3 regions of the Paenibacillus sp. EB106-04-04-XG159 genome follow, and region 2 is predicted to be linked to each of the others. Evidence: a T-box and tRNA genes for the amino acid it is inferred to sense, from the RefSeq annotation. Region 2 holds a T-box; the other regions hold tRNA genes.
The links. A T-box is a leader RNA that pairs with one kind of tRNA and senses whether it is charged. The one in region 2 lies ahead of argS (arginine--tRNA ligase), so its partner is inferred to be a tRNA-Arg.
Positions count from the first base shown of each region.

Region 1: it has a tRNA-Arg gene. The T-box ahead of argS (arginine--tRNA ligase) is inferred to sense a tRNA for this amino acid. The anticodon was not compared.
Region 3: it has a tRNA-Arg gene. The T-box ahead of argS (arginine--tRNA ligase) is inferred to sense a tRNA for this amino acid. The anticodon was not compared.

Region 1 covers NZ_JBYTDY010000010.1:209,069-213,358, forward strand. The annotation lists gene AC3WTP_RS14270 (sugar-binding transcriptional regulator) at 1-9, opposite strand, end outside; gene AC3WTP_RS14275 (TetR/AcrR family transcriptional regulator) at 424-1,029, shown strand; gene AC3WTP_RS14280 (DMT family transporter) at 1,095-1,415, shown strand; gene AC3WTP_RS14285 (DMT family transporter) at 1,418-1,732, shown strand; tRNA gene AC3WTP_RS14290 (tRNA-Arg) at 1,842-1,916, shown strand; gene clpP (ATP-dependent Clp endopeptidase proteolytic subunit ClpP) at 2,186-2,776, shown strand; gene AC3WTP_RS14300 (ABC transporter substrate-binding protein) at 3,638-4,290, opposite strand, start outside.
Region 2 covers NZ_JBYTDY010000016.1:91,765-96,054, forward strand. The annotation lists gene argS (arginine--tRNA ligase) at 497-2,206, opposite strand; T-box leader at 2,267-2,542, opposite strand; gene AC3WTP_RS18300 (DegV family protein) at 2,682-3,548, shown strand; gene AC3WTP_RS18305 (HAD family hydrolase) at 4,035-4,290, opposite strand, start outside.
Region 3 covers NZ_JBYTDY010000004.1:283,388-287,677, forward strand. The annotation lists gene AC3WTP_RS07225 (serine hydrolase domain-containing protein) at 1-370, opposite strand, end outside; gene AC3WTP_RS07230 (bZIP transcription factor) at 1,080-1,772, shown strand; tRNA gene AC3WTP_RS07235 (tRNA-Arg) at 2,492-2,568, opposite strand; gene AC3WTP_RS07240 (hypothetical protein) at 2,842-3,783, shown strand; gene tig (trigger factor) at 3,973-4,290, shown strand, end outside.

The DNA of each region.
Region 1 (4,290 bases), on a different contig from region 2:
TTCACGCAATTCTCTCCACTCCTGCACTCCCAGAAACTGTGTAGATGATGACTGGACTCAAAATGTCCCTCTGTCACATTTTATGTCCCACCACTATTCTACCTAAATTTCCTTCAAGTTGCAAGTATCCCGCATCTAGAATGGGCTATTAGCTCCAAACTTATTCATCCCTGCTGCAACAAGGGATTCCAGGGTTATCCCGCTGGCATGTGGAATGTGCATACCCACCCTTAACTTGTGAAAATTTAATGAAGGAAGCAGGCGCATGTCGGAGGAAATCCATCCGTATGGTTTGCCTATCACCGATAATCAAGATTAACCGTGATTAGTCATGATTAACCGAAATTGACATCACCGTGTAAGAAGCATAGACTTAGAATATAAATGAATGACTGTCAGTCATTTTTGAGGGGGAACTGTTTATTGAAACCTAAACAAGAAGTGAAACGAGAAGCGCTGCTTCAAGCATCCCTGTCGCTCATTATGGAAAGAGGGTTTCAACAAACGTCTGTCAGCGGTATCGTCAAACGCGCGGGATTAGCGCAAGGGACATTCTATCTCTATTTCCCAACAAAGAATGATCTCGTTCCCGCCATAGCAGACCATATCCTGCAGCAGCTGCTCAGCCGCATCCAGCAAGACACTGCTGGGTTATCCAAGTTGTCGGACAAGCTGCGTGCGGTTATAAATGCAACCTTTGAGATGAACGCGGTCTTTAAGGAAGTTATCTTGCTGTGCTATTCCGGACTCGCTTATCATCATTCCTTCCCACGATGGGAGGAGATCTATGAACCGTACTACACCTGGTTCCGAGAACAAGTTCAGCAAGCGTTGGACCAAGGGGAAATTGAAGTAAACTACCCTATTCCTTATATGGTGCGCATGCTCATCAACATGGTAGAGGTTTCGGCAGAGACTGCACATTTTGTAGACATCCCTCAAGGTAAATCAAAAGAGGACATTAACATCATTAAGGAAACACTGCTGCAAGCAATGGAACGTTCGTTAGGCGTGATTCGAACCGTATAAGTTTATCGTTTTTAATCTTCATCCGCTGCAGACTAGTGAAACAACATGAATGGAGGAAGATGATTTTGGCTTGGATTCTAGTTCTTATAGCCGCAGCGCTTGAGATTGTATGGGCAACAGGGCTAAAGTACGCTTCAACACCCATGGAATGGGTTGGAATATTCGCATTGATCACCATCAGCTATGTCTTGCTGATTCAGACTTATAAGAAGCTGCCTGTCGCGATCGCGTACACGGTGTTCGTCGGGATTGGTACGATAGGCACCTATGTTATGGGTGTCATGCTCGGGGAGCCTTATTCCCTACCTCAGATCGCTTTCTTGATTCTTCTGCTTATCGGCATCATTGGCATGAAGCTGTCAACAAAGGATAAGGAGGAAGCTTAATTATGGAATGGTTCTTATTAATTCTCGCAGGTCTTGAAGAAATCATATCCGTTATCGCCATGAAATATATAGATGGATTCAAGAGAAAGACGCCGTTGATCGTGATGACTCTGGGTCTTGTTCTATCCTTCTTCTGCCTTACGCAGGCCATGCTGGTTATTCCTGCAGGCGTCGCTTATGCGGTATGGGCTGGAGTCGGTGCAGTCGGCATTACATTAGTAAGCATGTTCTGGTTCAAGGAGAAATACAACCGCACTCAGATCATGTTTCTGCTCTGTATCGTAACGGGCATTATCGGACTCAAGTTAACGACATAAAGAATACACTTCATTAATGGCATCCTTCCATAAAAAGTTAACGGTTGCACTTTTAGCATGATTCCACTATAATTAAAAATGCATCATTTTTGTAAGAAGGATGTTGTAAGCGCCCGTGGTCCAATGGATATGACGTAGGCCTCCGGAGCCTGAGATCAAGGTTCGATTCCTTGCGGGCGCGCCATACCATTCTCGTTGATGCCTGATAATGAAGTTAACGTATGAATATTGAAGGCTACTATGATCGAAAGCATCTCGATCCTCTCCTCACGCATAGGGAGAAGATTAGAGGTGTTTTTTTCATTTTTAAGGACAAACTAGAGTTTGACTATCTTTGACTTTTACCTTCATTTTCGTTATTATAGGATTATGGCTCTTAGAGGAAATGTTTCTAATGTTCAACCGTTTAAGGGTCACATTAATGGTTTATATTGAAGCTGAGGAGGGGTATTCGTGAGTGTAATACCTATGGTTGTCGAACAGACGAATCGCGGCGAACGTGCCTACGATATTTATTCTCGTCTATTAAAGGATCGCATCATCTTCTTGGGAACACCGGTCAACGATGTAGTAGCTAACTCCATCATTGCTCAGCTTCTGTTCTTAGCAGCAGATGACCCGGAGAAGGACATTCATCTTTACATTAACAGCCCTGGCGGCTCAATTACAGCGGGCATGGCGATATTCGATACGATGCAGCACATTAAACCAGACGTTTCTACGATCTGTGTCGGTATGGCTGCTTCGATGGGCGCGTTCCTGCTGAATGCCGGCGCGAAGGGCAAGCGTTTCGCGCTGCCTAACAGCGAAGTTATGATTCATCAGCCGCTTGGCGGAGCAGAAGGTCAAGCAAGCGACATCGAGATTCGCGCTCGCCGCATCCTGAAGATGCGCGATAAGTTGAACCAGATCTTGTCCGAGCGCACAGGTCAGCCGTTGGAGCGTATTGAGAAAGATACAGACCGCGACAACTTTATGACAGCATATGAAGCGCAAGCCTATGGTCTTGTTGATAAAGTGCTGGAAAAGACGATGCAGATTTAGTTAGCTTGATATGATCCCTCTTAAGTGTATAGTTTGGAATTAACTCCAAACCGTTATACTCAGGAGGGATTTTTCATAGCAGCGGCTCCCCCTAGTTAACACAAGGGTTGTCCCTAAGTCATTTTCATGACTTTAGGGACAACCCTTTGCTTTTTCGTCATTCAGTTATTGCGCATAATCCCCAGAATAATTGACTAAGGACACGTCCTGCACGCCTTCTATTTTACTAAGCTCATTTACAAATGCCGTATTATCATCCCGAAGCCGTACCTCCACCGTCATCTCAGTGAATTGCAGGACTAACAATTAATGTTGTACGGAATACAACAATACTTACAATGATCCACGATAATAGGAATATTGTTGTACGTTATACAACAAAATACCCTCAATCCCCTCATCTCATGCTTAATTGCTAGACATTGTTGTATTCTGTACAACAATACGATGGGATTAGATCATGAACAGCTCATTATGTTGTACTTGATACAACATTGTTGATCAAACATAACCAATACAAAAAAAAAGGACCGCATCGTTTCACGAGACGATGCGGTCAATATATGTTCTAGGGGTAAACTGTAAACCATGAGAAAGATAAAACGGATCCCTTGATCATCGGATCAAATCCCACTACTCAAGGATATGAACTAGCGCGGCAACCCTCCCTTGAAAATCGTCATCTGTCATTCGGTCCACTATTAGAATAACGCCCTTACATTAAATCAAACTGAATTGAACCTTAAAATTTCATAAAGACTGACAAGCTATAAGTAGCAAAAAACAAAAATCCCTTGTCCAGAACCTCATGACCAGGCTCTAAGCAAGGGATTATTTATTCGCTTCACGTATGATTAAGGCTTAACGTCCGCTCTTCAACTCGGTCCAGAGACGGTCGTACAATTGAATCTTGTCACCTACGTCAAGGAGCCACTCCGTGCGGGAGAGCTCTTCCTCAGACAAGTTAATCATTGTGTTGCTATTGTATTTTTCACTTTGATACTTCTTCGCTTCCGTTACAGGGTTGCTGTATCCGATCGCTTCGTAGTTCTTCGCGCTGTTCTCTGGGTCCAGCATGAAATTGATGAACTTCTCAGCAAGGTCTTTGTTCTTCGCGCCCTTTGGAATCGCGTAGTTGTCCGACCAGATCGTAGCGCCCTCTTTAGGCACAACGAACTTCACATCTGGATTCTCAGCAGCGATAAATGCCGCATCACCGGACCACACAGTGCCGATCCAGCCCTCTTCCTGCATCATCTTCTGCTTGATGCTGTCCGTATCGAACGCAAGCACGTTAGGCACAAGCTTCTTCAGATCTTCTACAGCAGCTAGAATATCCTCTTCGCTGTTGGAGCTGTTAGACTTGCCTGCTTTCTTCAGCGCCATACCGATGATTTCACGGTTGTCGTCTAGAAGCAGCACTTTACCTTTATATTTTTCATCCCACAGATCAGCCCAGCTGTCGATCTCTTCCTTCACGTACTTCGTGTTGTACGCAATGCCGGTAACGCCTG
Region 2 (4,290 bases):
CTGATGAACTCATTGACGAATCAGGGTCAGCAGGTCATCCCCCAGTTCCCGATGACAGTAATGATCGAACAGAGCTGCCCATCAATGATACTGAAGCCTTAATCAAGCTGATTCAATCTATCCCTTCCACGGATTCAGAGTAATGAATTGCTGCGTAACTTACGGTGAAGCGGATAATGGCGTGCGGATTCCATTGGGCTGCTGAGCATGAAATGGTCGGATATGAAATGGACACACAGGCCGTTATTGGCCATAAATTGCACGTTTATGTTTGCCAAGCGGACCGTGGATCCGCTATTCGAGCAAAATCCGCCTGAAATGGGGCGTCAGCTTACGAATAGCGTCTCCTGTGTCCGCGAGGCACAGCGTAAACCGCTCAATTGCTGATATAACGGCTCTACGGTCCGCTACGCTATTCGTATCGCTCCGTCCAACCGTTTATCGTCGGAAGCACATTAGCATCATTTTCACACGAATTGCATACGACTATTGCCGCTTATACTTCCTTAGGTGCCGCCACTCCTAAGAGATGGAGCCCCTGCTTCAACAGATCAGCGGCAGCTTTCACTAAGCCCAGCTTGACATCACGTTCTCTTGACTCCAGGTTCATAATTCTCTCCTGGTGATAGAAGCGGTTAAACGTCTTAGCCACCTCCAGCAGCATTCGCGCCACAATCGACGGCTCGTTTACGCGCAGCGCCTCTGTTAACGTGCTCTCATAGGTGCACAGCAGCTTCAAGCATGCCCATGCCTCTGAACCGTTCAGATACTTACCATCTACTTCTTGGAAACCTGCATCGATCGAGTTATCGCTCCATCCCGCCTTCTCCAGCAAACGGCTTGCTCTTGCATACGTATATTGCACATAAGCTCCCGTCTCACCCTCAAAACGCAGCGCTTCATCCAGATTGAAATCAACAGTCAGCATTCGATTATTCTTCAGATCGCCGAACACGATAGCTCCTACACCAACCGCCTCCGCTACTGCTCTCGGATCGCTTGCATCCGGTCGGTTCGCTTGCACGATGTCGAGCGATTTGTTCACGGCTTCGTCCAGCACTTCGTTTAAGAATACGACCTGCCCGCGGCGAGTAGACATCTTCTTGCCATTCATCGTCATCAGTCCAAATGGAATGTGCTCGCATGATGAAGCCCACTCATAGCCCATCTTGCGCAGCACTGCAAATACTTGCTTGAAGTGCAACTGCTGTTCGGCACCTACGACGTACAGCAGCTTATCTGCTTTCAGCACTTCCTTGCGGTATATTGCGGTCGCCAGATCGCGAGTCGGATAGATCGTCGTTCCGTCCGACTTCAAGATAAGACAAGGAGGCAAGCCTTCATCATCAAGGCGCACAACCATTGCTCCGTCACTTTCCTCCAGCAAGCCGCACTCCTCCAGGCGTTGCACTACAGCCTGCATCTTATCGTTATAGAAGCTTTCGCCAAGCACGTGATCGAACTTAACCTGGAGACGATCATATACACGATTGAACTCAACCATGCTCTCATCCACAAAATAGCGCCACAAGCGCAGCGTCTCCTCATCCCCTTGCTCTAGCTTGCGGAACCATTCGCGAGCTTCTGTTTCCAGCTCCGGGGTCTGTTCCGCTTCTTCATGAAAGCGTACATACAGCTGCAAGCTTTCCGTTATCGGCGATTGATGCAGCGCTTCGTCATCTCCCCAATGCTTATAAGCCGCTATCAGCTTGCCGAACTGTGTGCCCCAGTCGCCAAGGTGATTGATGCTGATCGGATCATATCCTACCGCGCGGTACAGGTTCATCAGCGCGTTGCCGATCATCGTCGAGCGCAGATGCCCGATTCCGAACGGCTTCGCAATGTTCGGAGCCGACATATCGATCACTACTCGCTGACCTTGACCGATGGCCAGCTTGCCGAATGTCGGCGATAGCGCTCGATTCAGCAAGGCTGCGCTATGCCTGGCGGGATCAAACTTCAAGTTCACATACCCGCCAGCGGCTTCGATATGGATCCCTTGCAAGCTGCCTGCCGCTTGAAGCCGTTCCGCAAGCTCTTTCGCTAGAATTGGCGGAGCTTGTCGTTTCACCTTCGCCAATGCGAAGCAAGGAAACGCCAAGTCGCCCATTTCCGCCTTCGGCGGCTGCTCGAGCAGAGCCTCAATCTCTGCTGTTGATAATTGAACTTGCGTCTGAAGTAACTTCGCCGCTGTATGCTGCAGCATATTAATTCCTCCTCTTATTTGCTATCCATGATCATAAAGACACAAAAAGCCCCCGTCTCATAAAGAGACGGAGGCTGGTATCCGCGGTGCCACTCTTGTTGAATGTTCTCATTCATATGCTTCTGCTGGAGAACATTCCGCTTCATCTGGTAACGGCTAGTCCGGACTCCTCTATATAACCATTTGCATAACCATTCGCATTACCAATAGCTGTGCCAGGTCCTTCAAGGAATCAACTTCCGGGTCCGGTTCCTTCACGCATCCGCACCGGCTTCCACCACCCCGGCTCGCTGTTGACGGCTAATCGCAAAGTACTCTCCCGTTCATCGTATGTTGCGTATATAAATTTCCATTATTATATCTTGCACACTGCGCAATTGCAACTTTCTCTCATAAAATTCTAATCTAATCATACTTCAAGTTTCATCGTTCATGGTATGATAGAGATAAATTCGATGCAAGGAGAGAATAAGTCATGAAAGTACGCATTATTACAGACAGCGCCATAGATCTTCCCATGTCTGAGATACAAGAATTAGGACTGACTGTTCTGCCTCTGATGGTGAGCATTAATGGAGAAGAGTACGAAGATGGCGTCACACTCCAGGCGAAAACGATGTTTGATGGCATGCGTAATGGAAATATATACAAGACTTCTCAAGTTCCAATTGAGAAATACCAACATACGTTTCAATCATCCGCTGAACAAGGTGAAGAAGTCATTTATATAGCCTTTTCTTCCGAATTGTCAGGTACATATGGATCTTCACTAATGGTATTGGATATCGTTCGTGAAGACTATCCTTCATTCGCCTGCGATATCATCAATTCAAAATGCGCTTCAATCGGCTACGGGCTTGTCGTACGCCAAGCTGCCTTATGGGCGAAGGCTGGCATGAAGCGCGAAGAGCTTGTTCACAAGATTTCTGAATTAGCGCTCAACATGGAACATGTCTTTACCGTAGACGATCTTGAATATTTATACCGCGGCGGCCGCGTCAGCAAAACTTCCGCTGTGATCGGCGGTCTCTTGAATATCAAGCCTGTACTGGACGTTGAGGACGGCAAGCTCATTCCGATCGAAAAGGTACGCGGACGCAAGAAATCGATTCAGCGGCTTGCTGAATTGTTCGGCGAACGCGGAAACGCTGCGGATACGGAACAGCTTATCGGTATCTCGCATGGCGACGATCTCGAAGCAGTCGAGGCCTTGAAGTCGCTCTTAATTGAAAAGTACGGTATGAAACACTTTATCGTGAGCTCGATTGGCTGTGCAATCGGCGCGCATTCCGGCCCGGGCACACTGGCGTTGTTTTTCATCAAAAAAGGATATCAAGACTAGTTGGCTAGAGATCGATCATCTTATGAAATACGCAAAAGAACCTTCAATACCACGTAAAGTGGCGCCGAAGGTTCTTTTATTTATCGTATATGCTTCACTAGGAGATACTATTTTCGCCTCTGGCTGGGTAGTTCGAAGGCTGAGACGTTATTTTCCGACGTCTCGGCCTTTTTTTGAGGCGTTTTTGCGTCTGAGACGTTGATTTTCGACGTCTCGGAGCTATTTCACGCCTCGAGCTGGGCAGTTCGAAGGCTGAGACGTCATTTTCCGACGTCTCAGCCTTTTTTCGAGGCGTTTTTGCGTCTGAGACGTTGATTTTCGACGTCTCGGGACTATTTCACGCCTCGGCAGGGCATTCCAGAGGCTGAGACGTCATTTTCCGACGTCTCAGCCTTTTTTCGAGGCCTATTTGCGTCTGAGACGTTGATTTTCGACGTCTCGGGACTATTTCACGCCTCGGAAGGCATTCCAGAGGCTGCCTTATGATTAGGCGCTTGCCTCATCATAAAGCTTCAGAATGTCAGTAAACTCGCGAATGCGAACATCCGCATCCTTCAGTTCATCAGAATCACCGAATTCAGCATACGCGCAGCCAATCACCTTCAAACCATTTTTCTTGCCGGCTTCTACATCAGATGACCGATCGCCAACCATCCACGCCGACTCAATGTGATGCTCGTCCAGCACCAGTCGAACCAGATCAACCTTCGAGGCTGTCTGACGCCCGCCTGCACTGTAGAGC
Region 3 (4,290 bases), on a different contig from region 2:
TAATTAGATTACCAATCGCTAGATCTCCCGGGAGCCCTGTTGTATGCGACAACAACTGCTTAACAGTAATCTGATCGCTAATGCTTTTATCCATTGTTTGAAAGTAAGGAAGATAGTCAACAAGAGGAGCATCTAACGATACAAGATTGTCCTCAACTAATTTCATAATAGATGCTGCTGCAAAACTCTTTGATACACTTTGAATACTAACCAATGTATCGGGCGTAAAATCTATTGCATCCTCCCCTAAACGTGCTTTGCCAAACCCTTTGGCGTATATTACATTACTATTTTTAGAAATTACAATTGCTCCACCCACCGGAAACTTGCTCTCACACTCATTTAAATATTGCTCTAAACGTTTATCCAAAGGTTTCCCCTCCAACAATCTGTTTTTACAACATTTACTCTACTATCTTATCACGAACGATAATTGAATATATATCCACGCTTGGGAGACTTTAAGAGAAACCGTTGGCCGCATACAAGCGAACTTTTAAGCCGTCGGTCGGGAGTTCGAATCTCTCCTGGGACGCCATTAGGGGAATCAAAATATTCACTAAACAACTCAAACTACTAATTCCCAAACAAATAATACACCTTACGGGTGCTTATAACGAGCATTCAGACGAGTTATTCGTTATTATCAAGCGAGGATATGAACGGTAGTAGACCGCGAAAGATACTCTGTTAACAACGCAGCTCAACTTCTCGTCATCGTTATGATGGCGGGGCTTTTTCGTGTTATCGGCGTTGTGATCCGATGTGAATTTATCGATATATTCTGCACCGCTGTCACAATGCGTAGGGATCGGAAACTTTTTGGTATGTTGATGATGATTCTGACGTAGACCGACCGTTTACTACCGATACATGTAAAGATGAACGAGTCAGACCTCCTATGATATGTCGAATTAATTACACGTTTTATGTCTTATTATGTAAAAATTCACTTCTCGAAGATTCCTATATATGCGATAATACACACTGAAAACAATGACTCACGAATCCATATAGCAAGCGGAAAGCATCGTATCGTGTCGTCGTGGATGAGCAAGAAGCCATCGAGGGGGATAAAAATGAAAAAGAAAAAGAAAAAGATATTATTTGTATTAATACTTACATCTCTAATACTTGTGTCAGCATGTTCTTCTGGTGATAGCGCGAGCAATCCAAATAATAATGAAGAAATAGCAAAACTAAAAACTGAGATAGAAAATTTAAAGAAGGAGAATCAGAAACTTACTGATCAACTAAAGAGTAATTCTAACAGTAATTCGGAATCAACTTCTGCCGCTCCTAGTTCTGCAGAAACAGAACAAAAAGATGAGAAACTGGCAATGAATAAGAATGAAGCATTGATAATTGACGGTGTTGCCGAATATACCATTACTAATACAAAATTCGGGAAGAAAATAGAACCATCTAAACCAGGTAGCTTCTATACGTATTATGAATCAAAAGAGGCTGACTCCACTTATTTAGCAATAACGATAGAAGTAAAAAATCTTGGCAGCTCAGGAGAGAGAGCAGATTCATTCTTAGATTGTAAGATTAAGTACGATGACAAGTATGAGTATAGTATGTTCTCTACAATCGAGGATCGAGGAGGGGAAGATTTTACTTATACGAATATCACCAGCATTGAGCCCTTAAAAAAGGGGACGTTAATATTCTTGGCGGAAGTCCCTAAAGAAGTTGAGACATCTGATAAAAGCATTACTGCACTATTAACCATCGAAGGCAAAGAATATCAATATAAAATAAGATAGTATGGAAAAAAGGGTTGTCCTAAAAGTCATTTTTCTCATGTCTTTTGGGTCAACCCTTCTTTGTTTCTACACCAATAAGAAACTGCTTATCTAGTCGATGAGACTGTGAACTGGATCAGCGTTTTTTTGTCCGATAGCACATTCAGTGACAGAAAGGCCGTATGACCTGCGCTTGAACGGACACAGGGGCCGCTATTTCATGATTTCGGGGTATTTTTTGAGGGATTGCGGACACAGATGACGCTATTTGCTTCAAAACCAGCACTAAACTGCTTATTCGGGTCAAATAACGGCTCTACGGTCCGCTAGTATGGCGAATTAGTGGTGTTTGCTGCAAATAGCGGCTCGTGTGTCCGCTCCCGGCTCCTTAGGTAGAAAAAATCCACTTTAGGGACAGCCCCATTTATATGTAATAAACGATTCAAAAACGGGTGTAAACAGTATGCCGCTATTAAAATAACCCCGATGCTTTACTTTGCATGCGACAGGCTCGATGTATATTGCTGCGTAGACGTAAGCGGATTTTCCTCGTTAACGTGTCAGCTCTGCGTACACCGCACGCTGTAACGGGGAAAAACCAAGTTATCTTGCGCGCGATGAAGCGCTACAGTGATTATACTTGGTGGATTGGAATACCTTTTGTACTAATGTTCAACTTAAAATATCTCTTTAGACAACAAAAAAAACCCCGACATGTCGGGGTCTTGTGTAATTAAGTATGGCGTCCCAGGAGGGATTCGAACCCCCGACCGACGGCTTAGAAGGCCGTTGCTCTATCCAGCTGAGCTACTGGGACATATGAGCTTTTTTTGAAGAACATTTATGATCTTATCAAAATTACAGTTGTTGTGCAATAGAAATTGAATAATTTATTGTTTTTCATATTGTGGGAAATGGGTAAAGTGATGGTAAGTACGTATGTTTGCGTCTCAGCAGAAGTCAAGCAGATTATGGTATAATGCAGGAATACGGCGTTATTTTATGAAGGAATGGTCACTATAAGAAGTGACGGGCTATCTTCAATAAATACAATACATAACAAGTAAAAGCAACTTCCAAGTAAAGGCAGGTGTTACTTATTACAGACAGAGAAGAAGAGCATGCCCGAAAACATAATGTTGTCTTATTTCCCAAAACGTATCAGTATTATCAGGTAGAATTGACGCGACTCCTCGAATCGGAACGATATGCTGAAGCCGCGGAGCTTCTGGAATTTTTGCTGCAATTCGATGGGGAAGAGGAAGATACTCGCAGTGAATGGAGTGCGTTGTATGATTGGCTTCAAATGGTGTTTCCGGAACTAAGGAATCGGAGTGAAGCGCAGGCACATACCACACATATGGAGCAGGATGAGACAGAGCTTGAGGAAGAATCTGAGGAGAAGCTCTTGCAAGCTCAAGTCGCTAAGAAGCTGCGAACGGACGACCAATATGTTCGTCGCTTATTGGATTCACTCAAGGATATTACATTAGATGAACGCAAATGGCTGGTGCTGGAGCAACTGGCTAACGTCGATGATGAGGATCTGAATGATGACCTTATATTCTTAATGGAGAGAGAGACGCTTCACCCGCTCGTACAATTTGGTTTGCTGCAGATACTCAAGCGAAGAGGAGCGACTGGTGCGGTTACGTTCTGGCGGACAGGTGAGCAGATTGTCGTTCATATAGAGCGCACTCCGATGGACTATGCCTCATTTCCAGACAAACTGCGATTGCCCGCTCAATATGTCCATGATGTGGCAGCCCTGCGAGAACCTTCTTTAGCCTATTTTGCTGAGGAGATGTGGCAACAATTTCTAAGAGCCATCTACGGCTCAGTGTTGTATGATCAATTGCAGGACAATGATAATTCGGATACGAATGTTTGGGCTGCCGCACTGCACAAACTAGTCGCTGGATTCCTTCATCTGGAAGAGGAAGAGACTGAGGTGAAGCGCATGTACGCGGTCAGCGACGAGCAAAGAATGCGTTATGATCAGGCGTTGAAGAAATTGATGAAGGCGCGCTGAAACTATAGTACGATCCGATCATTATGCGTATATATGAGTAGGTACTATTCGTACAGTTTATGTGTGCGAAATCAGTGGTAGAAGGACTTGCCTTGAAAAACTATTTATTGTTCGATATAATATAGTGGTTATTCGAACGTGCAAGGGTACACTCGAGCCATGCGATCTTTTTGGAGGGGAAGGCATAAAATGAAAGCAACCTGGGAAAAAATAGAGAAGAACCTTGGGGTTCTGGAAGTAGAAGTCAATGCGGAGCGCGTAACGGAAGCGTTGGATCAAGCGTTTAAGAAAGTTCAAAAACGTGCGAACGTTCCTGGTTTCCGTAAAGGAAAAGTGCCTCGCCCAATTTTCGAAGCAAAATACGGTGTGGAAAGTCTGTACCAAGACGCCATTGATATCTTGCTCCCAGAAGTTTACACCCAAGCGATTAAGGAACAAAACATTCAACCTGTAGACCAGCCAGAAGTTGATGTTGAGCAATTCGGCAAGGGCCAAACATTCAAGTTC